DNA from 2 places in the Comamonas sp. Y33R10-2 genome. Region 1 is predicted to be linked to the other one. Evidence: predicted binding sites of a transcription regulator. Region 1 holds the regulator's gene; the other holds the start of a gene.
What was found. Region 1 encodes FNR, which switches genes on or off when oxygen is low (the NO sensors DNR and NnrR bind a similar motif). Its sites were predicted from a motif close to TTGATNNNNATCAA; they were not measured.
Positions count from the first base shown of each region.

Region 1 (11,605 bases):
CTCACTCTAATGCCGTCACCCACATTCAAAATAGATGTGGCAGCAGAATTAGATTCAATCATGCGCCCAGTTTGATCAAGGATGACGACTCCCATCATCAACTGCGCCGTGGCTCGCCCATAAAGCGAGATGACTTGACGGTCTCTATGCAAGTTCAGCTGCATATTCAGCACACGCTTGAGATGCGGTACCAGCAACCGCATCATGCTCAGCTCACGCGCCTCAAAAGCCCCATCCTTCTTTGATCGAGTAATGCGCAGACCATAGGCACAGCCATTACTCGTCTCCACATCCACAGCCAGAATGTGTTCAATATCAATGTCTTTACACCAGTCAGTGTAGTAACGGCAGGCCTTCCACTCAGATGCGGTCATCACATCCAGCAGGGTAAGAACTTTATCTTTAGGCGAACCCAGAAATGGGCTCCATTGCGCATACGGGTCGTGTGAAATCACATTGACACGCCCGCCTGCAGCAGAAATCACCCAACCTACATTGTCTCCATGAGGATCACGAACAATAAGCGAGGCGTAGTTGCCTACCGCACTTGAGCGCAACAGCTCAAGAAAAGCTTTCCAGCTTTCTGGCTCGGACGCAGCCTCGTACAGCGCGGCAATCAGATCGCTGATTAATTCAGTCTCAGTGGCAAAAGCTGCACTCCGTGAAGGAGGCGCAGTCACTTCAGAGCCTCTAGGCAGAGCAAATCCTGTACTTGCCCCTTGGCTAGAAGTAAGACAGTTGTAGAAATCGAATGTGACGTAATCGCTCTTGGGCATTTGATATCTCAATAAATTCGGCCCATCAAGCACCGCGCACTTGCTTAACTCTGTGAGCCATTTTCATTGATGCGTATTGACTCAACACCGTGCGCCAAGGAGTCTGCCCATGGATAGATAGGCATTTTGCTTACCCTATGCAAAGTAAGCATCGTCGAATCAGACGATAGATGAGCTATCAAAAATGCGAACTGATTTACCTACTGCAAGCCTGGTGTCTGCAGATAGCTCCCATCGTTATCCGGTAGGAAAGAAGCCCCGTTAGCACTTTCTTTAGCGAAACCTTGGCTCAGTCTCAACCTGAACTGCTCGGCAGGCACGGCCGGAGAGCACAAGTAACCCTGAAAGTAATCACCCTGCAACTGCGCAATTGCATCACACTGCGCTTGCGTTTCGACACCCTCAGCGACCAATTCAACACCCAGAGCACGACCCATGCTGATGATGGCTCCCACAATGGCCTTGTCTCCAGCATCGTGTGGGAGGCCACGCACAAAGCTCTGGTCAATCTTGATTTTGGAAATGGGCAGCTTCTTGAGATAGGCCAGACTTGAATATCCGGTGCCGAAGTCATCAATCACAAGACCTACGCCTAGCTGCGCAATCTGATGCACGCGCAATGCCATTTCATGCGCGTCTTGCAGCAAGATGGTCTCAGTCAACTCCATCTCCAACCACTGGGCGGGCAAGCCGCTACTTGCAAGTACGCTGATCAAGCGGTCTACAAAATCCGGTTGCCTGAACTCCAGCGCCGAAACATTCACAGAGACCTTCACAGGTGAGCCCATAGCCAGCCAATGCGCAGCCTCTTTCACGGATTGCTCCAGCACCCAAGCATCTAAAGCCACCACATAACCAGACTCTTCAGCCAGAGGAATAAAGACTGCTGGGGAAATCACTCCAAGCTCTGGATCTGTCCAGCGCAGCAGGGCCTCGGCAGCCACAATGCGACCAGAACTGATGTGCACCTGTGGCTGAAAGTGCACCGCCATGTGCCCTTTATCTAACGCTTGGCGCATGGCATGTTCGAGCTTCATGCGCGAGAGCAATCCAGCACTCATTTGCGGCTGATAAAAGCTGAAGTTACCGCGGCCACGCTCTTTGACGCGATACATCGCAATATCGGCCTGGCGAATCAGCTCATCCAGCGTCAATCCATCTGCAGGGAACTGGGCTGCACCAATGCTGCATTGGACTGTGAAGCCTAGGCCATCGAGCATGAAGGGCTGACGCATCTCTTCCAAAATGCGATCCGCGACCGCTGCAGCTCCATCACCCGTGCAGTCATGCAAATAAAGCACAAATTCATCACCACCTTGACGGCACAACATGTCCGTAGTGCGCAGCAAGCCAGAGAGCTTTTGGGCAACTTGTTTGAGCACACGATCTCCAAAATCATGTCCCAAAGAGTCGTTAATGATTTTGAAACGGTCTAAGTCCAGAAACAAAATACTGAAAGGCTGCTGAGTAAAGCGAGCAGCGGTGATGGCAGTCTGCACATGGCGATTTAAGCTCAGACGATTGGGCAGCCCCGTCAGCGCATCGTTATAAGCCAGCTGCTCGATCTGCTTTTGAGCGCTGTGCTGTATGGTCATGTCTCGCATAAAGCCAATGCTTTGCACCAAGCGGCCATAGCCATCGCGCAAAGCGACCCACGACAGCCAAACGGCACACCGCTGGCCGTCACCTTGCTCAAGCCACAGGTTGCCTTCCCAAAAGCTACCCACATCCCAGCGCGCGGATGCCAGCTCCAGCAAGTCAGCAACCGGGCCGGAATCGGACTCAAACAAGTTCCAAGCCGCAAGGCCTAGAACCGGTTTTCCTCGCAACAAGTCGCCCCCTGCCGGGTTAACTTGCACAATAACGCCGCGATCATCGGCAATAAAAATGCCATCCATGCTGGATTCAAACACTCGCGCGGCCAAGCGCAGCTCGGCGGCGGAGCGTGACTCCACCGTAATATCTCTGTACGAGCAAATACGCCCTATCGCCACGCCCCTGCTCAGCTGAGGGACAGATCGACGCTCAAGCACCCGTCCGCCGTAAAGCATCAGGACTTCAGAGGTTTCAGGTGCTGACAAGTCTGCTGCTTCTTGCAGCAAAGTGAACTGACTTTCACTGCTGTGCGTCTGCGCCCGCATATGCTCAAAAATGGCACGGTCATCTCTTTGCACCAACAGCGACTCAGGCAGTTGCCACAAATCAGCAAAGCGGCGGTTAAAGGCGCGAATGCCTCCGCGCAAGTCACACACCAGCATGCCATCGGCGGCAGACTCCAACGTGGCTCGCAACTCCGAGAGCAACATATCGAGCTTGCCTTCGTGCTGCAACTGCTCGCTTCGATCCACCATGGTGAGCATCAGCCAATCCGATGCCTGATCGACGTAACGCACCTCCATCTCAACTGCGATCAAGCTACCGTCAGCGCGAGATACTTCCGAGAGAAACTTCGCACCACCCGCCCAGTTAGACGAATCTTGCCAAAACGCTTTTTGAACGAGTGAGGTACACAACACCTCAACATGCTGACCCTTCGCCTGCTGCGGCGTATAGCCCGTAAGCAACACACTGGCCGCATTGGTATGCACTACCCTCAGTGTTGTGGCGTCAAGCAGCCAAACGGCTTCCTGCAGGCCATCGAGCAAGGCGGTCAGCAAAGGGGCAAAGTGCATACTCTGCAACGAAATCACGAAGTATCTTTCTCGGCAGTAATCACTGCAGAACTATCGAAAAAGTAGCACAAACGCCTTTGTGGCTGTAGAGCTTCCAAAGTTTTACGAGGTACTTGATTGCGCGTCAAGCCTCGGCGAATACCCAAACCTACAAGTTCAACCAAGTCTACCTGCTGCATTTTTTGCGAAGCAAGCGGTTCATACGTCAGCACCTGCGGCTTAAGCGACTGGCTAGTGTTCACTGAGACAACCACACCTATGCGCCCATCGCTAAGTTCCACCAATGAACCCGGAGGATACACGCCTAAAGTCTGAACAAAAGCTTTAAGCACAACGGGCGCATAACGCTGGCGGTATTGGCCATAAAGAGATGCCATGGCTTCATGTGGCGTCATTTCATTGCCAAGTTCAGGCAAATTGCACAAGCGCTCAAAATTATTGGTCAGCGCCAAAATTTGTCCTGCAATGTCCATATCTGCAGCAAGCAAGCCCAACGGAAATCCCGTGCCATCAGCCCACTCATGGTGCTGAGCAATCGCGGTAGTCACTGATGGCGCGTAACCCATGGTCATAGCCAAAGTCACCGATGCGCCCACATGCTCGGCATATGCCGTATCTCGTAAATGCCCAGCGGCAAGGCCTTGGTTAAGAGCGCAGGCAGCCGCAGAAATCTTCAGTGCAGGTTTGCCAATATCGTGCAGTAACGCTGCCGCCCCAAGGTCTTGCAATTCCTCACTGCGCAACCCCAGTGTTTTACCCAGCAGCAGGCTAAGCACGGCAACGTTGACGCCATGAATACCATAGGTTGCGCCACCCGCATCGGCCAGTAAATGCAGGCTGGCATCTCGCTCTTGCGCCAGTTTGACGACTTGTTGCGCAACCAGTTCGTCCGTAAGAGTTCTTGCCGCTTGCGGGCTCGCAATCAATTGCGCCTGCACATCATCGAATACAGAAACCGCGCCCAAGAATTGAGTCTGAACGGCCAAAACTCTGTCGCGCCAAAGTTCTGTTTTACTGCGTTGTGACTCAACAAGAATTGAGGGAGTTAAGCGATCGCTATCACCAGGCTCAGATACCAAGTCCTGCGTATCACTTCTTGTGAGATCAACTTGAACAGTCTTGAGCTTCAAAGCTGCAAAGGTCTTGAGCTGCTCTGCATTCGTAATTTTGAAACTATTAACGGGAAACGGATGGTGCAACCAGCCAGTCTCCAAATGAACATACATGCCAACGCGCAGTTGTCCTACATTAATATTAACAAAACGATTCACATCAAATGCTGAAAATAAGAGAGGACATTATTCCGCAGTTCTGCTGTCTCAGAAACATAACTAGGGTCTGTTGGGAGACAAATACCCACAGTCAAACCAGCACGATTGACTTATCGACACCAAAGACTGGGCCTGTAGACCAAATCCATCCATAGCGCCCATGCTGCAACGCCCATCAGCATCAAGCCCGCCATTCTGCATCCCCACTGCGCTCGCAATGCATTGACATGCGACTGCCCCAGACGCCACAGCCAAGGGCCCAGCAGCAGCCACACAGCGCCCCCCACGGCAAACGCTGCCATGGATAAAGCCCCTTGCCATGCGCCCCCACTTAAAGCGGCAACCAGTACTGCCGAATACAGCAAGCCGCAAGGCATTAAAGCCCAAGCAAAGCCTGCAGCCAAACTGCCGCCAGGCGCAGTCACCACAGGTTGGACCCGACTCCAAACAGAGCGCCCAGCACGCTCCAGCCACATGGGCTGGCGCGCCTGCACCAGCATGGCAAGGCCCCATGCCATCACGGCCACATGCATCAGCGCCCACAGCTGCTGCAGCGCTACGGCTTGATTCGTCAACCAAGCCAGACTTTCCATGGCGACAGCCGCCAGACTGCCCAGCAAGGCATAAGCGGCAATACGACCCAAATGAAATAAGCTGGTACGCAGCCATTGCCATTTTTGCAAGCTGTGCAACGCAATGACTTGTTCGGCATTGACTCCAGTGCTCACCCCAGCAGGTCTAGCGCGCGTGACCACGCTGCATGGTGCAGCGCACATCACAAGGCAATGGGGGCCACCTACAAGCCCCATGATCAAAGCAGTCCAAACCAGCGCAAACAACATGCGTCAGATGATGCGTGAAAACCGCGCGCGGGTACGGTCTGCCTGCAAATAGCGGTCAAACAACATGGCAACTCCGCGCACAAAAAACCAGCCCAGACCCGTGACCTTGAAGCCTTCATCAGACAACTCAATCAGGCCATTGGCCTGCATGTCCTTGAGCTCAGCCAACTCGCCTCCAAAATATTCACGGAAGCTAATCAGCCAAGCCTGCTCCATAGGCTCAAACAGAACTGCCCCCTGGCACATGATGGACATGATGACGGCGCGGCGCACCAGATCGTCTCGCGAAAGCGCCAGCCCACGCTGAACAGGCAATACACCGGCATCAATCGCGTCGTAATACTCTTCCAGTGTTTTTACGTTTTGACTGTAAGTCGCACCAACTTTGCCAATAGCCGACGCACCCAGTGCAATCAAATCGCAGTCTGGCTGGGTGCTGTAACCCTGAAAGTTGCGATGCAAACGCCCTTGGCGCTTAGCAATAGCCAGTGAATCAGTGGGCAGCGCAAAGTGATCCATGCCCACATACACATAGCCGCCGCTCATGAAGGCATCAATCGCACCCGAGAGCATGTTCAGCTTGTCCTGCCCCATAGGCAAATCGGCAGATTCAATGCGGCGTTGTGGCTTGAAACGCTCTGGCAGATGGGCATAGGCATACAGCGCAATGCGATCCGGCCTCAGCTCATTGACCTGAGCCAGCGTGCGCGCAAACGACTCTGGTGTCTGCTTAGGGAGACCATAGATCAGGTCCACATTGATGGACACAAAACCCAAGCGTCGTGCCTCAGCCACCAGCGCAAACACCTGCTCGGCTGGCTGCTCGCGGTGCACCGCTTTTTGCACCGCCGGATCAAAGTCCTGCACGCCAAAGCTCAGGCGGTTAAAGCCCATGTCCTTGAGCACTTTCAGGCGCTCATTGCTGACCGTGCGTGGATCGACCTCAATCGAATACTCGCCCGCTGCATCGAGCTTGAAATGCTCGCGCATTAGCGCCATCAATTGTTGCAACTCGGCATCGCTGAAGAAAGTGGGTGTACCGCCACCCAGATGCAACTGGCTGACCAGCTGACCCTTGCCGCAGTGCGCGGTGTGCATGGCTAACTCACGCGCCAGATAGTCCAAATATTCCGCCGCTTTTTCGTGGTGCTTGGTCACGATTTTGTTGCAGGCGCAGTAGTAGCAAAGGGACTCGCAAAATGGCACATGCACATAGACGGACAGTGGCAAAGCAAGCGCACCGGTGTGTGCTTTTCGCTGCTCCAATGCCAAAATGTAGTCTTCAGCTCCAAAAGCCTCAACAAAACGGTCGGCTGTTGGGAACGATGTGTAGCGCGGCCCAGGGATATCAAAGCGGTTCAGTAATTCGGGCGTTACAGCGGTCATAACTACTCGTCAGTGCGCGCACACACCTCACTAAAGACTGATAAAACAAGGCCATCAGAGCCCTTAAACATCAGCACCTTGAGGCAGGAGCGCATGGTTTTGAATGAATATGAACAATGTGCCCCAAGGCTTTCGCCCTGTCCTTGATGAAAATCAAGAGAAATCAAGGCAAGTGCTGCGACAATTTGATCTATCTCATCACCCAATACGAGGTCTATGAACGGCGCGATTTTCTCACCCGAGTTTGTCAGTGCCGTAGCTAAAGCCCATGAATCTTCAGACCATCAAAGCCTCCTGCTCCAACTGCAACCTCCGCGAACTGTGCATGCCCATGGGCTTGGACGACGAGCAACTGGAGCGCATTGATGAGATTGTGGCCACGCGTCGCAAGATCAAGCGCGGTGGACTGCTGTTTCGCAACGGCGAAGATTTCACCTCGCTGTACGCGATTCGCACCGGCTTCTTCAAGACCAGCGTTGCAACAGAAGATGGCCGCGACCAAGTCACTGGCTTTCAAATGGCGGGCGAAATTATTGGGCTTGATGGCATCGTCAACGACCACCACACTTGTGATGCGGTGGCGCTGGAAGACGCTGAAGTTTGCGTCATGCCTTTTGACAAGCTCGAGCAACTCTCCCGCGAAGTCACGGCCCTGCAAAACCATGTGCACAAAGTCATGAGCCGAGAAATCGTGCGCGAGCACGGTGTGATGCTCTTGCTGGGCAGCATGCGCGCTGAAGAGCGCCTCGCCGCATTCGTGCTGAACCTTGTGCAACGCCTGGCCGCCCGTGGTTTTTCCAAGTCAGAGCTGGTCCTGCGAATGACGCGCGAAGAAATTGGCAGCTACTTGGGACTCAAGCTCGAGACCGTGAGCCGCACCTTCTCCAAATTCGCCGAAGATGGCATTTTGGATGTCAAGCAGCGCCACGTTCGCATTCTGGATACCGAAGCGCTCAAGCGCATCGTCAACAGCCAGCAATGCCAGTGATTAAGAGCCGCTAAACCCACCCGAGTCTGCACTTTAGAGCGGCTACACCGTCAATATGAGCCGCCTTGGGTGGCGGCTCTCAAACCGGGCTGAGGCAACAGCCGCCAAGCTGTACCCGCCCCAATCAGTAGACGTCGCGGCGGTAGCGACCTTGGGCCAGCAACGCATCGACCTTGGCCTCGCCCAAAATGGCTTGCAGCGTCTGGTGTACCCCTTGACCCATGCCATTTAAGCTTCCGCAAACATAGATAGCCGCGCCCTGCTCCACCCAGCGCAGCAGCTCATTGGCATGGATATGCAGCAAGTCCTGTACATAGTGCGATTCTTTGCCGCTATCACTGTTGCGCGACCAAGCCTGATCCAGTCGCGCCAGATGACCGCCTTGCACCCATTGGGCCAGTTGCTCGGCACATATCGCGTCATGCAGAGGGCTGCGCTCGCCAAACATCAACCATTGGTCGCTGCGGCCCTGCTGCACGCGGGCTTTGATGTGGCTGAGCAAGCCTGCAAGGCCCGAACCATTGCCAATCAAAATCAGCGGCCGTTGTGCGTTATCACCCAGCCTAAAACCGCTGTGCGCGCGCACCGTTATCGCCTGCACATCGCCCAGCGCTATGCCGCGGCATAGCCAGTCAGAGGCCAAACCGGGCGAGCCATCGTCTCGCACGCTTTGGCGCACCAGCATCTGCAAGCTGCCGTCAGCCACGATAGAAGCGATGGAATAGTCCCGCGCACGTTCAGGATCGGCGGGCACGCACAGCGAGACCAGGTCGCCAGATTCCCAATGCGGCAACGCACCCGCCTGCGGCACCCAATCGAGCTGGTACAGCGCCCCGCCTTGACTACCGGGATTGAGCAAACGGCGCTGCGCCAGCACAAACGGCACGCTGGCTGGCGTTTGCAACCAGTCAGCGTCAGAGTCCTGCGCAGCGGATTCTCCCAACAATTGCTGGCGAAGCGCCCCGACGCGCGCTTGCCAAGCCTGCAGGCTCTGGGCATTCATGTTGTCTACGCAGATCAGCTCGCTGCTCGATCCACTGCTTGAATCGCCGTTTGCATCACTGCTTGAATCGCCGTTTGCATCACTGCTTGAATCGCTGTTTTCAGCGCTGGCCTTCAGCCACTCATGCACCTCAGTGCCAAAAGCGCAGAACTCTTGATATTCGCTGTCGCCCAGCGCCAGCACCACACTTTGGTGCCACTCCAGCTGAAGTTTTGAGGCCAGCAGACCTTGCACAAAGCCCAACGCGTGATCAGGCGCATCGCCCTCGCCCGTGGTGGATAACACCCACAGGCTTTGCATGTGCTGCTGCAAAAGGTCTTCAGTCAGCTTTTGCACGGGCAGCAGGCGCACCTGCAAACCGCCGCTGACCAGCATGTGGGCGGTGGCACGGGCCAGCGCTTCGGCTTGCCCGGTCTGGCTGGCATACGCCACCAACACGGCAGGTGCTTGCACATTACCTTGCGGCGCGCTGTTTTCTTCATCCTCTGCCTTGCGCTGTTTGCGCACTTTGGCGGCAATGCCCCAGCAAAGACCAGCATAAGCAGCTATTAAACCAATAGCACCAGAGATACGCTCTGGCGTCAAAATCCATTCCACAGTCATGCCCCAAATTGATTGATCCAGGCTGGCGTCTTCAGCACCGCTGTGCTTGCCCCAGTCTCATTGGCATGAGAGATCAGCACCGCCGCAATCGCATGCTGGCGCGCAAAGTCCATGCCTTCTTGCGGCCCCAGTACCGTGAGCACCGTCGCCAAGGCATCGGCATGCATGCACTCGGGATGAAACACGGTGACGCTGGCCAGATCATGCGTCACGGGCCAGCCCGTGCGCGGATCTAGCGTGTGCGAATAACGCCGCCCATCCACGCTGAACTGATGCCACAAATCCCCCGAGGTCGCAAAAGCGCCATCTTTGATGCTCACCACCAAAGGCTGAGCTGCATCTGTAGTGCCATTGCCCGCACCTAGTTGCACCTGCCATGCGCGCTCATCAGGGCGCTGACCCCAAGTACGCAGCTCGCCGCCAATTTCTAAGAGACCCGCAGCCCAGCCTGCGGCTTGCAGCTTTTGCACTGCCCAGTCCACGGCAAAGCCTTTGGCAATGCCGCAAAAGTCTAGTTCCAGCCCACCCGGCTGGCGCAACTGCTGGGTCTGCGCATTCCAATCCAAGTGCTGATAGCCGCTGGTTTGCAGCAGCCGCTCAATCACCTCAACGGCTGGCGTTTGCCCTTGATGAGGCTGCAGCGGATTTTGGCGCGGGCCAAACCCCCACAGCGACACCAGCGCGCCCATGCTCGGGTCCATAGCTGCGCCCGACAACTTAGCCCAGTGCAAAGCTGCATCTAAAACATGAGCAAACTCTCTAGGTGCTAAATGGACTTGACCGGGTTTTGACTGATTAAAGCGGCTAATGACCGAATCCGCCTCCCAGTTACTCATCTGGGCAATGACTTCATCAAACACCTGCTTCAGTAAGGCTTGCACCGGTTCCACCGGCAGGTAATCAGGATTGGCAAGCCGCAGCGACCAGTGCGAGCCCATCGTCTCACCCGCCAAGCGGTGAATACGCCCATCTTGCTGATGCTGCAAATTGGCTGACTGCCAGCGCTGCACAGCAAAGTTCACCGGCTGCGCTGAATGTACTGAGGGCGCTGAAGATTGCGCCGACGAAGACAGCTTCCAAAGACTGGCATCAAAGCGCACGCGCGGTGTGGAGGTCATGGCTCGTTAGGGGCAGAACAGATCAGGCGGAAACAACGACGCGCCCAAAGCGGGCGCGTGTTGCTTGCATCTCAGGCATCAAAGCTTAAAACAGCACTTAGAGCTGCTAACTTTAAGGCAGCACTTCCAGCGTGGCGATGTAGCTCAGGCGGCGCTCTGTCGCCTTGGCAACGCTGGTCTTGTTATCGGTGGCATCGGTATTGAGCCAGAACAGACCCGCGCGAGGGAACTTGACCTTGACTTGACCCTTGGCGTCAGTCTTGAGCTTCATAGCGTCCACGCTGTCACGGTAGCGAATGCCATCGGCCACCAGCTCCAGCTCCAGATCGGCAGCAGGCTTGCCGTCGATGTGGAACTCAAACGTGGCTTCTTCGCTGGCCACCAAGTCGTTGGGGTGGGTCACAGGCTTGAGCTCCAAGCCCTTGCCCGTCAGCGTAATGGCCGAAGGCTTGCCTAGCGACACAAAGGTCTCCATACGGCGCTGGTTCTCAGTCACGCGTACGTCCTTAGCGTCCGCAGGCATTTGCTTGACCACGTCATCCACCGAGCCGCGCAAGCGCTTGGTCTGGCCATTGGCGTCCTTGTAAGACCCCATAGCGCCGCCCATTTGCATGGCCACGCGGTAAGTGCCGGTCTTTTCGGGCTTGAAGTCGAACATGCTGCGCAGCTCGCCCTTGGCCACATTCTTCATCTCAACCGCCGCACCATCAGGAGCCGTGACCTTCACCGCATCAAGATTCAGCGGGCGGTGGTTAAAGAAGAACACATCGTTGGAAACTGCAGCGTCCACAGTCACCCAGTCCGACTTGGACAGCACGGTGCTGGAGGGCTTGAACCACAGGTCATGCGCCTGAGCGCCGAAAACGGTTAGCGCCAAAGCGGCAGCAGCGAGAGCACGTGTTTTGAACTTCATATCAGGTCCTTGAAAACAAAAAAGGATGACAAA
Region 1 covers NZ_CP079925.1:1,123,450-1,135,054, reverse strand. Annotated here, with positions in the region: gene KUF54_RS05130 (helix-turn-helix transcriptional regulator) at 1-776, opposite strand, end outside; gene KUF54_RS05125 (EAL domain-containing protein) at 977-3,448, opposite strand; gene KUF54_RS05120 (HD domain-containing phosphohydrolase) at 3,463-4,719, opposite strand; gene KUF54_RS05115 (sulfite exporter TauE/SafE family protein) at 4,830-5,561, opposite strand; gene hemN (oxygen-independent coproporphyrinogen III oxidase) at 5,565-6,947, opposite strand; gene fnr (fumarate/nitrate reduction transcriptional regulator Fnr) at 7,216-7,935, shown strand; gene KUF54_RS05100 (sulfite reductase subunit alpha) at 8,060-9,541, opposite strand; gene KUF54_RS05095 (FAD:protein FMN transferase) at 9,538-10,659, opposite strand; gene KUF54_RS05090 (DUF4198 domain-containing protein) at 10,772-11,572, opposite strand.

Region 2 (11,605 bases), 1.7 Mb from region 1:
CAGTGTAAGGGCACGCTGGCGCGCATCGCCAGCTGCATGGGGGCTCATTGGCGCTCATTTGCACTCTTTACCTTGCAATCGAGCCGCCGCCATGGATTAGTTGGCTATTAGTTGCGGGCTTGCCAGCCAAACCATGGCGAATGGGGCACAATTTTCCTCATGCATTTGTCCAGCCCCACTCCTTTCCCCCAGAGCCGTCCCCGCCGCCTGCGCCGCGATGCTTTCACCCGCAATCTGGTTCGCGAGAACGTGCTGACGTCCCACGACTTCATCTACCCCGTGTTTGTGCACGAAGGCAGCAATCTCCGTGAAGCCGTGCCCTCCATGCCCGGCGTGGATAGGCTGAGTCTGGACCTGCTGCTGCCCGTGGCCGAAGAGTGCGTGAAGCTGGAAATTCCTTACCTGGCTCTGTTCCCTGCCATTGACGCCTCGCTCAAAACTCCCGACGGCAAAGAAGCGCTGAACCCCGACGGCCTCATCCCACGCGTGGTGCGCGCCCTGAAAAAAGAATTCCCTCAGCTGGGCGTGATGACCGATGTGGCGCTGGACCCGTATACCAGCCACGGCCAAGACGGCATCTTGGATGAGAGCGGTTACATCATCAACGACGACACCGTGGAAATGCTGGTCGGCCAAGCCTTGGCCCATGCAGAAGCCGGCGTGGACATGCTCGCCCCTAGCGACATGATGGACGGGCGCATTGGCGCCATTCGCGAAGCGCTGGAGCTGCAAGGCCATATTCACACCCGAATCATGGCCTACAGCGCCAAGTACGCCAGCGCCTTCTACGGACCCTTCCGCGATGCCGTGGGCACGCGCGGCGCACTGGGTAAAGCCGACAAAAATGTCTACCAGATGGACCCCGCCAACACCGACGAAGCCCTGCGCGAAGTGGCGCTAGACATCGCCGAAGGCGCGGACATGGTCATGGTCAAACCCGGCATGCCGTACCTGGATGTGGTGCGCCGCGTCAAAGACGAATTCAAGGTGCCCACCTTCGCCTACCAAGTCTCGGGCGAGTACGCCATGATCAAAGCCGCAGCTGCCAATGGCTGGCTGGATCACGACCAAGTCATGATGGAAGCCCTGCTGGCGTTCAAGCGCGCCGGTGCTGATGGCATCCTGACCTACTTCGCCATTGACGCCGCCAAAAAGCTGCGAGGCTTGTAAGTTGAAGATGATGAATTTGATAGCTACAGGTGCTTAACTGACTTGCACCTGAGTCTGATTCAGGCATGATTTCCCGGCTCGGCAGCGACTTCCGAGCCGTTTTTGTATTCGCCTCGATATGCACGCACATGTCTGCACACATGCTTGCCTGCATCTCCACACAGTTATCAGCTACCCAAGGTGTCGTTGCCCATGCGCGTTCTGCACATCACCCCGCTTTCAGCCCAGCCTGTGGAAGACCTGCCCTCACAGCCGCCTACCACCGGCTTTTATTGGGTTTCCTGCACGCGCGCTGAGTTTGAGGCGCAACTGCCAGCCATCCAGTCACTGCTAATCCATGTGGGCGGCGCACCGCTGGTGGACTTGCATGTCTCCGACTTGCTCAACCCCGCCTTGCCCTCGAACTACGACTACACGTCGCGCTACGACATTTTGGTGTTTCGCAGGCTGGCCAACGCCCACCTGCCTCCACTGACCGGCAGCCACATTGCAACCACGCCCGCCGCCCCCGCCTCGTTAGCAGCGCCTTTGCCTGCCGCTGCATCGCCCACGACTTCAGCACCAGCCTCTCATCAGCCGGCACACAGCCAGCGCGATGCCCCGGTGCTGCAGCGCGTGGAAACCCAGCCCGTAGGCTTTGCGCTGTTTGACCAAATCCTGCTGTCCATCCACCCCGAAGACAACTGCTTTGTGCAAGACAACTTCTGGCAGCGCCTGATCTCCGGCCCCGTCAAGGTAGAAGGTCGCCAATCCAGCGGCAAGCTGCCGGTAGAGCCTGCCGACCTGATGCTGCGCATGGTCAACGGCATGGTCGACGGTTACTTGGATCTGCGCCGCACGCTGACGCGGCAGATTGATCACTGGCAGATCGCCCTGCTCAAGCCCCACAAGCGTTTTAGTAACTGGGCTAGCGTGCTGGATGTGCGACTGGCTTTGCACCAGCTCGACGAAATCTGCGAAGACCAGCGCGCCGCCATGCAGGACTGGACAGAGGCGCTGGAAGGCTGGCCGTCCGAGCACACCCCCGCCCGCCAGCATGAGCGCGAACTGCTGCGCGTGCGCTCACGTGACGTGCTGGAGCACATAGAGCGCGTGACCCACCACATTCACCGCATGGAGCAAAGCGCCGAGACCGCAGTGCAAATGCACTTCTCCGCCCAAAGCAACCGCGCCAACGACATCATGCGCACGCTGACTACGGTCACCGCCATCTTTTTACCGCTGAACCTGATTGCCGGCATCTTTGGCATGAACTTCGAGTTCATCCCCTTTGTGCACAACCAAAAAGGCTTTCTCTGGGCGCTATTGGCTATGGCCCTGATTACCGTGCTGCTGGTGGCCTACTTCTGGCGCAGGCGGTATCTAGAGAGCGAAGAGAAGGAGTGAGAGCCCCCTGAGCCGCTTTGCGGCTTCCCCTCTCTCTTCGGGAGGGGGATGACATCCTCGCTGCGCGGCGGCGCTTGCTTAATGTCTCTGGCCTAGGGTGCGCCCTGTAGCCGCGTTCCGCAACGCGTTTTGTTGGACCTGCGGAAGGTAGTCAAAGACTTATAACGGCCAGAAGCTGTTTTAAAGCAACCCCGTAAGCGGATGCTCAATCCGCCTAGTTTTGAAGTACTTATTAAATCTGCCCCCAAGGGAAATACAACGATGCCGATGGTTTGATTGCTCGGAACTTCTCACGAACTTTGTTAAGTTCCAGCTCCAAAGAGGCAGTGTTAAGTCGTCCACACGTAGAGTCATTAATTGCCGAGATGACTGTCTTGTGTCCATAGCTCGACACTTCAGCCGCCTGGCGATGACCAAAGTGAGCAAAATCGCTGGCGACATATATGAGCTGCGAGCTTGTGCCGGGTACAACCCGAACACCGTCCTCCTCCTGCATGTACTCAATGCTGTTTATATGACGCAGTAGATCAACTCGCAGAGAGTCAAATCGATTTCTCCTCGAAATAATAAGACCTGAATAAAGGCCAGTGACCAGGCCAGAAGCCAAGCCAGTACCGAGTCCAATCAAAATATTTTCGTAAAGAGGCGGCATCAGAAGACAGTTGATCCATAGAAAATCTTGCTTCAAAGACGTTCTTGAATTGTTTGAAGATGCTTCCATGCTATCCGCAGAATAGACCTCATAGGGTCGGCCTCCGCCATTCAAGTCACAGCAACGTTGACCATTGACGCTAATAGATCAGCTGCACCCACCGCAGCGGTTTAAGTCCATAAAAAAGCTGCTTGCGCTTACCTATCAAGCGCAAGCAGCTATGGTTTTTATGTCAGGCCAGATGTTCGCCGAAGAAGGCCAGAGTGCGCTCAATGGCCTTGGCCGCTGCGCCAGCGTTGTATGAGCCGCGCTGGCCGCAGTTGAAGCCGTGGTCGGCCTCATAGACATAGACCTGCGCCTTGGGCTGAGCCAGCTTGAAGGCTTCTACCGACTCCAGTGAGATGTAGTGGTCTTGGCTACCAAAGTGAGCTAGCACCGGGCACAGGGCTTGGCGGCTGGCTTCTTGCTCACCTGTCATGCCGCCGCCGTAGTAGCAAACGGCGGCAGACACGCTGGGCAACGTGCAGGCTGCGCGCCAAGTCATCAAGCCGCCCCAGCAGTAACCCACCACACCCACTTTGCCGCCGGGCACTAGCGTTGCAGCATGGGCCACGGCTGCCTCCACATCGCGCAGGGCCCCGGGTGAAGGTAAAGCTTCTACGGCAGCCTTGAGTGCCATGCCTGCCTTCATGTCCTCTTCAGCATAGCCAAGCTCTACGTTGTGTTTGACGCGGTTAAACATGGCGGGGGCCACGGCAACATAGCCTTGGGAGGCATAGCGATCAGCGACGGAGCGGATATGCGAGTTCACGCCAAAAATTTCTTGCAACACCACCACAGCACCGCGCGGCTTGCCTTCAGGCAGGGCCACGTAGGCGGGGGTTTTGGCGCCATCAACGGCGGTCAAGTCAACAAAGCTACCCATAAATGCTCCTAAATTTGTGGCACTCAACGTATGCCCGAAAAGCATTGGCAAAGGATTTCATTATGTTTGGCTAATGAATGCTGTAATGCCTGAGTTAACCCGCGAACCGCGCATTTTCATTCGCTGGCGAACGCGCAACCCATCAACATACTGCAAGCCATTGTCCACGCGTTTCTCACTCAAAGCACCGAAAACTGCATACTTGTAAGCAAGCAGCTGCCTTAGACCCTGCCGCTATGCACTGACGAATCGACCACGCCACGGGAACCCCATCTGCCATGGATTTGAAGCCGCTTATCACCTTGCTTGCCATCGTCAACCCGCTGGCCATCATTCCGTTTTTCATTCACTACACGGCGGGCTTCAATGCCGAGCAACGCTGGCAAACCATTCGCACCGCCGCCTTTGCCGCGTTTTGTGTGATTGCCGTGTGCGCCCTACTGGGTCTGGAAATTTTGCAGTTCTTCAATATCTCGCTGCAAAGCTTTCAGGTCGGCGGCGGCTTGCTGCTGCTGCTCAGCGCCATGAATATGCTGAACTCGCGCCCGGCAGAAGATCGGCCAAACAACGCCACGTTAGAGGCAGGAGTCGAGAAAGCCGCCGAGGGCAACAGCATTGCCGTGGTGCCCCTGACTATTCCGCTGCTGACAGGCCCCGCCGCCATGTCTACTGTGGTGATTTACGCCGACCAAGCCCGCACCATTTGGCAGCATGTAGCGCTGGTGGGCTATGGCGTGGTGGTGGCCGCCGCCATCATGCTGTGCTTTTCGCTAGCCAGCCCCATTGCCCGCGTGCTGGGCAAGACCGGCATCAACGTAATGACCCGGTTGATGGGGTTGATTTTGGCCGCGCTGGCGATTGAAGTGATGGCGGGGGGACTGGTCAAAATCTTCCCAATCCTTGCCTCTCCTGCGATATATCCGTAGCCTGCGTCGCTTTGCGCCGCTGGCTTAGAGAGAGTCCGTTTTACAGCCTAGCTTCTGCCGTTTTGTCAGAGGTGCCGCAAGCACCGCCGCAGCCGGTAATGGGCTCTTGCGGCAACGCCTCGGGCATCAGCACCGCACCGGTCAGCGGGTCAAAACCGGCGCTGCGCATGTGCAGGGCCAAAGATGCATCCATGTTTTGCGCATGGTGGCTAAACCAAGGGCCTAGCTCGCTGGCCATATGGCGAATCGTGCTCAGGTCGCCCTGCTCAGCCTTGACGGCACCCTCACGCATGACAGCCAGCACCACTTTGTGCTGCTGACTGTGGCAGTTACCCGGCGCAAATCCGGTGGCCTGCATCCAGCGGTCTTCTTGGTCAAAGTGGTGCTGGGTGTGGGCAATCAACACATCCCACAGTGCGCGCAGCTGCTCGTCGCCAGCCGCTTCAACCTGCGCCAGCAAGGCGACGAACTCTTCATGCACCTCGTCCATCACAGGGAAATCGACGATGAGGGAGGCATTCCATTCGAGGCTGGCCATGGCAGTTCCTTGGGGTGGGGTTGAAGACTTAGCAGCTTAAAAAGAAGGCGGCCCATCCTCTTTGACCCACATCAGCAAAGCCAGCTCCAAGCAATGTTTAAAACTTGCCCAAAATCAACAAAGCCCTGCATCGCAGGGCTTTGGATGTGCATGAGTGCTAACTTTAGCGGCCGTACCTCTGCAACCAATTGCTCAGCTGCGTGGCCACATCGTTGACGCTGGCAGACATGGCCCGTGCGCCGCCTGCAGCATCAGCCGTGGTCGCCGGAGCCTGCGCACTAAAGAGCTGCTGGCCCAGCAGCACATTGCCGCCACGGCTGTCTTGCGCAATCAGGCTGGCGCGCAGCCGCACCACCGCTTGGCTGCTTTGAGCGCTCTCGAAAACTTGATTGAACTCCACCACTTCCAGTCGCAGCATGCCCAGCGGGCGCTGATCGCTGGCATTGGGGCTGACGTTGTCTTTGTCCGTCAGCACCGGGCGCTCTAGTGCCAGACGGGTGCGCAGGCGCTGCTCAAGCATCTGAGCGGGCGGCAGGCTCCAGCGGGCACCTTGGTAAGCGCGCTGCTCTTGCTGGTTGGCATAAGCCAAGCGGTAAAGCATGGCTGTGGAGTTATCTGCACCTGCAGGTGTTTGCACTTCTGCCAGCACCAAGGGCGGCGGGGCCACGCTGGGGGCCGCCGCATTGGCCTGCGGCGCAGCCGTATCCGTCATTCCTAGGTCATAGCGCACAGGCTGAATGGGCGGTGTGGGCAGTGCCGAGCAAGCGGCCAGCACCAGCGCCGCAGCAGACAGGGTAGCAGCACGCAGCAAAGCAAACGAAAAATGGAGAGGTTTTGCCATATAGCTTCCTGTGACGCTTTCTTCAGGTGTTCGTCAAATCAATGCGCTGACGCAGGGGCCGCAAAGCCCGCTTCGCCCGGACCGGGCTGGCCCACGCCAGCGCCATACAGCACGGACTGTGGGTTGTCGCCAATGCGGCTTGCCATATTGCTCAGGCTACGCGATGCGCGCGAGAAATCATCGGCGGCGCGGTTGACGCGCGGCAAGGTGTTGCGCCCCATCGCGTCAGCCGCCTGAGACAGTGCCTGCGTGCCATCCGCAATCTGCTTGAGCGGGCCATCAGGCGCATTAATTCTGCGCACCGTGTCTTGCAAACCATTGGCCACGCCCGTGGCGGCGTCCCCCGCTTTGCTCAGCGACTGCAAGGTCTTTTGCGCATCTGTTGTCACCTGCGGCAAGCCTGCAGCCGCCTTATTCATGGTGCCCGCCAACTCGTTGACGCTACCAGCAGCGGAAGCAATGTTTTGCAGCGCAGCAGTCATGCTCTTTTGATTTTCTTCGCCCAGCATGGAGTTCAGGCGGCGCGAGATTTCATCGACCCGCTCCAGCAATACCGGGCCTTGATCGGCCAGCATGTTCAGAGGCGAAGACTTCATGCGCAAGCGCGGCAGGCCGCTGGGGCCGGGTTTGATCTCCTGCGGTGATTTGGCGTCATCGTCGAGCTGAATATGAGCCATGCCCGTCACACCTTGGTAGCCCAGCTGTGCATAAGTGGCGGGGGTCACCGGCGTGTTCTCGCCCACCGCTACGCGAATGAGCACATTACCGGGAATCTGCGGGTCAAAATCAATACGCACCACCTTGCCCACAGGCACGCCCTTGTAACGCACCGTGGCTTGAGGCTGCAGGCCGCTGACGCCATCTTTAGTAGACATTTCATAGAGCTGGTACTCGCGGTTATCTCGGGTGAGCCAGACAGCCAGCCCTGCCAGCAGGGCGGTTACCACCAGCACAAAAATGCCGGCAGCCATGGCATGGGACTTGTTTTCCATCAGCGTTCCTCTGCGGCAGGGCCGCCTTGCACCGGGGCCATGGCGCGGCGGCCACGCTCTCCCTGGAAGAAGTGTTCAATAAACGGGTGCGAGACCTGTGCCACATCGCGCGGCGCGCCGGTGAACAGCACTTTTTTCTCAGCCAGCACGGCCACGCGTGTTGACAGCGCAAACAAAGTATCCAGATCGTGGGTGACCATGATGACGGTCAGGCCCAACTCCGCATGAATGTCGCGCAGCAGTTCGCAAAAATCATCCGAGCCCTGCGGGTCCAAACCGGCTGTGGGCTCATCGAGCAGCAGCAGCGGCGGGTCCATCATCAGCGAGCGGGCCAGCGCCACGCGCTTAATCATGCCGCCGGAAAGGTCTGCAGGCATACGCGTGGCGTGCTCGGGCTTAAGGCCCACCATCTGCAACTTGACCATGGCCGCGTCGCGCACCACGGCATCAGACAGCGTGCCCTGCTCACGCAGCGCAAAAGCAATGTTGTCCAGCACGTTGAAGGCGGAATACAGCGCTCCCGCCTGAAACAGCATGCCCACTTCGCTGGCCGCCAACTCACCGCTGATAACTTCACGCGAGGGGCGCCCGCTCACGGTGACCGTGCCACGCGAAGGCGAGAGCAAACCCAGAATTTGGCGCAGCAACACTGTTTTACCCGTACCCGAGCCTCCCACCAGCGTGAGGATTTCGCCCGGATAAACATCGAAATTCAAGTCCTGATGCACGGCAAAGCGCGACTCGCCCTCACCAAACTCAGTCCACAAGTCAATGGCCTGCACCAGCGGCGGCACATCCTGCGGAGGCTCATAGCCGCCGATGGCACCTTCAATCCGACGGTTTTGCATCAGCTCAGTCATTTACGAGCCTCTCGATCTAAGAGACTGGCACGACATAACCCAGAGACGCGAAGCAAGGGCCGCCCCGCAGCGAGGGTGTCGTCCCCCTTGGGGGAAGCGGCGAAGCGGCACAGGGGGTAGTTCATCCTAAAAGCCTACATTTCGGAAAAGGATGGCAAAAATCGCATCCACGATGATGACCATGGTGATGGACGACACCACCGATGCCGTTGTGCCGCGCCCCAAGCTCTGGGTATTGGGCTCCACCTGCAAACCCCAGTGGCAGCCAATCAGTGCAATCAGCACACCAAAGACCATAGACTTGGCCATGGCCAGGCCCAAATTACCGACCTGCACAGCAGCAGGTAGGCTTTGCAAGAAATAGGAAGGCGTAATGTTGAGCGCCAGGTCAGCAGCCGCCATGCCACCTGCCAGCGCGGCCAACGTGGTCCACAGTGCCACCAACGGCATAGAGATTGCCAGCGCCAGCGCACGGGGCAGCACCAGCCTGTAGCCCTGAGAGATGCCCATGACCTGCATGGCATCCAGCTCCTCATTCACGCGCATCACACCTATCTGCGCTGTGATTGCCGAGCCACTGCGCCCCGCCACCAAGATCGCGGCCAACAAAGGGCCCAACTCACGAACCAAAGAGATGCCCAAAATATTGACGATGAACGACTCGGCACCAAACTGGCGCAGTTGCAGCGCCATCAAATAAGCCAGCACCACGCCAATCAAAAAACCGACTAGCGCCGTGATGGGCAAGGCCGTAGTCCCCGTCGCATAAAGATGCCCAGAAATATCGCGCCAAGGGCCGCGCGCCGGGTTGCGCACCAAGCGCATGCAGTCCAGCAGCAACTGACCAATCAAACGAATCAAGCTGGCGAAGTGATTACACGCTCCAATCACCAACTGACCGAGCTTATTAATCTCACACATCAGGCCCGAAGGCTCTGGCTTAGGCTCTGGGAAGTCGCTGAACTTAGCGATGCGCTCCAGCATTGAGCGCTGGGTCTTGGTGATCTCTAGCTTCTCAGGCCAAGTCTTGCCCCATTGCTGCCACAGCAGTTGCGCGCCGATGTGGTCCAGCGCAGTCAAGGCTTGCAAGTCCCAAGCCACGCCCTTGGGCACCGCCTTGATTTGCGGCGCCAGTTGACGCCAGATATGCCGGTCGCCCAGCTGCGCAGCACTCCAGCGGCCCACAGGCACAGCCCATTGCTGACCATCGCGGCTTTGCAGTGAGCATTGAGGTAATTGATCTGTGCTGGACAAAGAGAGGCTTCCTAAGGCAAGGGGACTGGCTGACTTGAGGGACTGTTTATCCGAGAAGGGCAGCATAACGCGCCAGCCGGCATCCATACACAAAGCATGCCAAGCACAGCATGTAAGCCGCAGCCGCAAGCGCCATGATAACGCTGCAATTTTTAGCAAAAACCTATGAAAGTCATCACCGGTATTGCGTGAGCAGCTTCCAAAAGATGAGTATTCACGCGCTTTCCCTATCGACACCGACGACGCCATCGCCGTTAATGAATCAGCTTTTTCTCCTATGAATCCTGAAGGTTTGGCCTGAGCGCAAACCTGTACTCGGCCTCAATCTGGCCTTTGATCTGCCCCATGAGTGACACCCAGTTCGACTACATCGTTATCGGCGGCGGCACAGCCGGCTCGCTGCTGTGCAACCGCCTTACCCGCAACAGAAATCATCGCGTTTTGCTGATAGAAGCCGGCGGCAAAGATGATTACCACTGGATTCACATCCCCGTGGGCTATCTCTACTGCATAGGCAACCCGCGCACCGATTGGCTTTATCAAACCGAGCCCAGCGAAGGCTTGAACGGGCGTAGCCTGCGCTATCCGCGTGGCAAGACTTTAGGCGGCAGCTCCAGCATCAACGGCATGATTTATATGCGCGGCCAAGCCCGAGACTATGAGCAGTGGGCGCAGATGACAGGCGATGACACTTGGCGCTGGGATCAGGTACTGCCCGCCTTTCGCCAGCATGAAGATCACTGGCGGCTGGATGCGCAAAAGGACGCTGGAAAAAACGTCACTAACGGCGTCACCAACAACATTGCGAACAACGTGCATGCCAGCGATGCCTTCCAACAATGGCATGGCAGCAAAAGCACAGGCGGCAGCGGCGAGTGGCGGGTGGAAAAGCAGCGCCTGCGCTGGGACATCCTCGACGCCTTCTCGCAGGCTGCGCAGCAGGCAGGCATTCCCGCCACAGAGGACTTCAACCGGGGCTGCAATGAAGGCGTGGGCTATTTTGAAGTGAATCAAAAAGCCGGTCTACGCTGGAACACGGCCAAGGCGTTTTTGCGCCCCACCTGCTATGGCCGCCCCAACTTTGAGATGTGGACCAGGGCCCAAGTGCGCCGCCTGATTTTGGAGGACCTGCCCGATGGCAGCCAGCGCTGTACGGGCGCCGAGGTCTGGGCAGGCGATGAAATGGTGACCGTACAGGCCACACGCGAGGTACTGCTGTGCGCCGGTGCCGTGAACTCACCGCATATCCTGCAGCTCTCAGGCATAGGCCCCGGTGACTTGCTGCAGCAGCGCGGCGTGGCCGTGCGGCGCGACCTGCCCGGTGTGGGCGCCAATTTGCAAGACCATTTGCAGATTCGATCCGTCTACAAAGTGCAAAACGCCAAAACGCTCAACACCATGGCTCACAGCTTATGGGGCAAGGCCGCCATTGGCCTTGAATACGCGCTCAAGCGCAGTGGGCCCATGAGCATGGCACCGTCCCAGCTGGGAGCGTTTACGCGCAGCAACCCGACTCTGGCCCACCCTAATCTTGAGTATCACGTGCAGCCTCTGTCACTCGAGGCTTTTGGTGAGCCGCTGCACGACTTTTCTGCCTTCACCGCCAGCGTCTGCAACCTCAACCCCACCAGCCGGGGCACGGTGCAACTGCAAAGCGCAGACTTTCGCCAAGCGCCGAAGATTGCGCCCAATTACCTGTCCACGCCCGAAGACCGCCAAGTCGCAGCCGACAGCCTGCGCGTGACGCGGCGCATCGTCAGCCAACCGGCGCTAGAGCGATTCAAGCCCGAGGAATGGAAGCCCGGCGCGCAGCATCAAAGCGATGAGGACTTGGCCCGACTGGCTGGCGACATTGCCACAACCATCTTCCACCCCGTAGGCACCACCAAAATGGGGCGAGATGACGACCCTATGGCAGTGCTGGACAGCCGCTTCAAAGTGCGCGGCGTGCAAGGCCTGCGCGTGATTGATGCCGGCGCCATGCCCAGCATTACCAGTGGCAACACCAACAGCCCCACCTTGATGATGGCCGAGAAAGCTGCCACCTGGATTCGGGAAACA
Region 2 covers NZ_CP079925.1:2,833,313-2,844,917, reverse strand. Annotated here, with positions in the region: gene hemB (porphobilinogen synthase) at 160-1,170, shown strand; gene KUF54_RS12645 (magnesium transporter CorA family protein) at 1,363-2,556, shown strand; gene KUF54_RS12640 (hypothetical protein) at 2,789-3,277, opposite strand; gene KUF54_RS12635 (dienelactone hydrolase family protein) at 3,441-4,133, opposite strand; gene KUF54_RS12630 (MarC family protein) at 4,412-5,059, shown strand; gene KUF54_RS12625 (hemerythrin domain-containing protein) at 5,100-5,597, opposite strand; gene KUF54_RS12620 (ABC-type transport auxiliary lipoprotein family protein) at 5,761-6,438, opposite strand; gene KUF54_RS12615 (MlaD family protein) at 6,477-7,430, opposite strand; gene KUF54_RS12610 (ABC transporter ATP-binding protein) at 7,430-8,290, opposite strand; gene KUF54_RS12605 (ABC transporter permease) at 8,417-9,544, opposite strand; gene KUF54_RS12600 (GMC family oxidoreductase) at 9,890-11,605, shown strand, end outside.
Region 2: KUF54_RS12625 (hemerythrin domain-containing protein) is a predicted target of FNR. The motif match lies at 5,659-5,672, and genes of this name have one in related genera.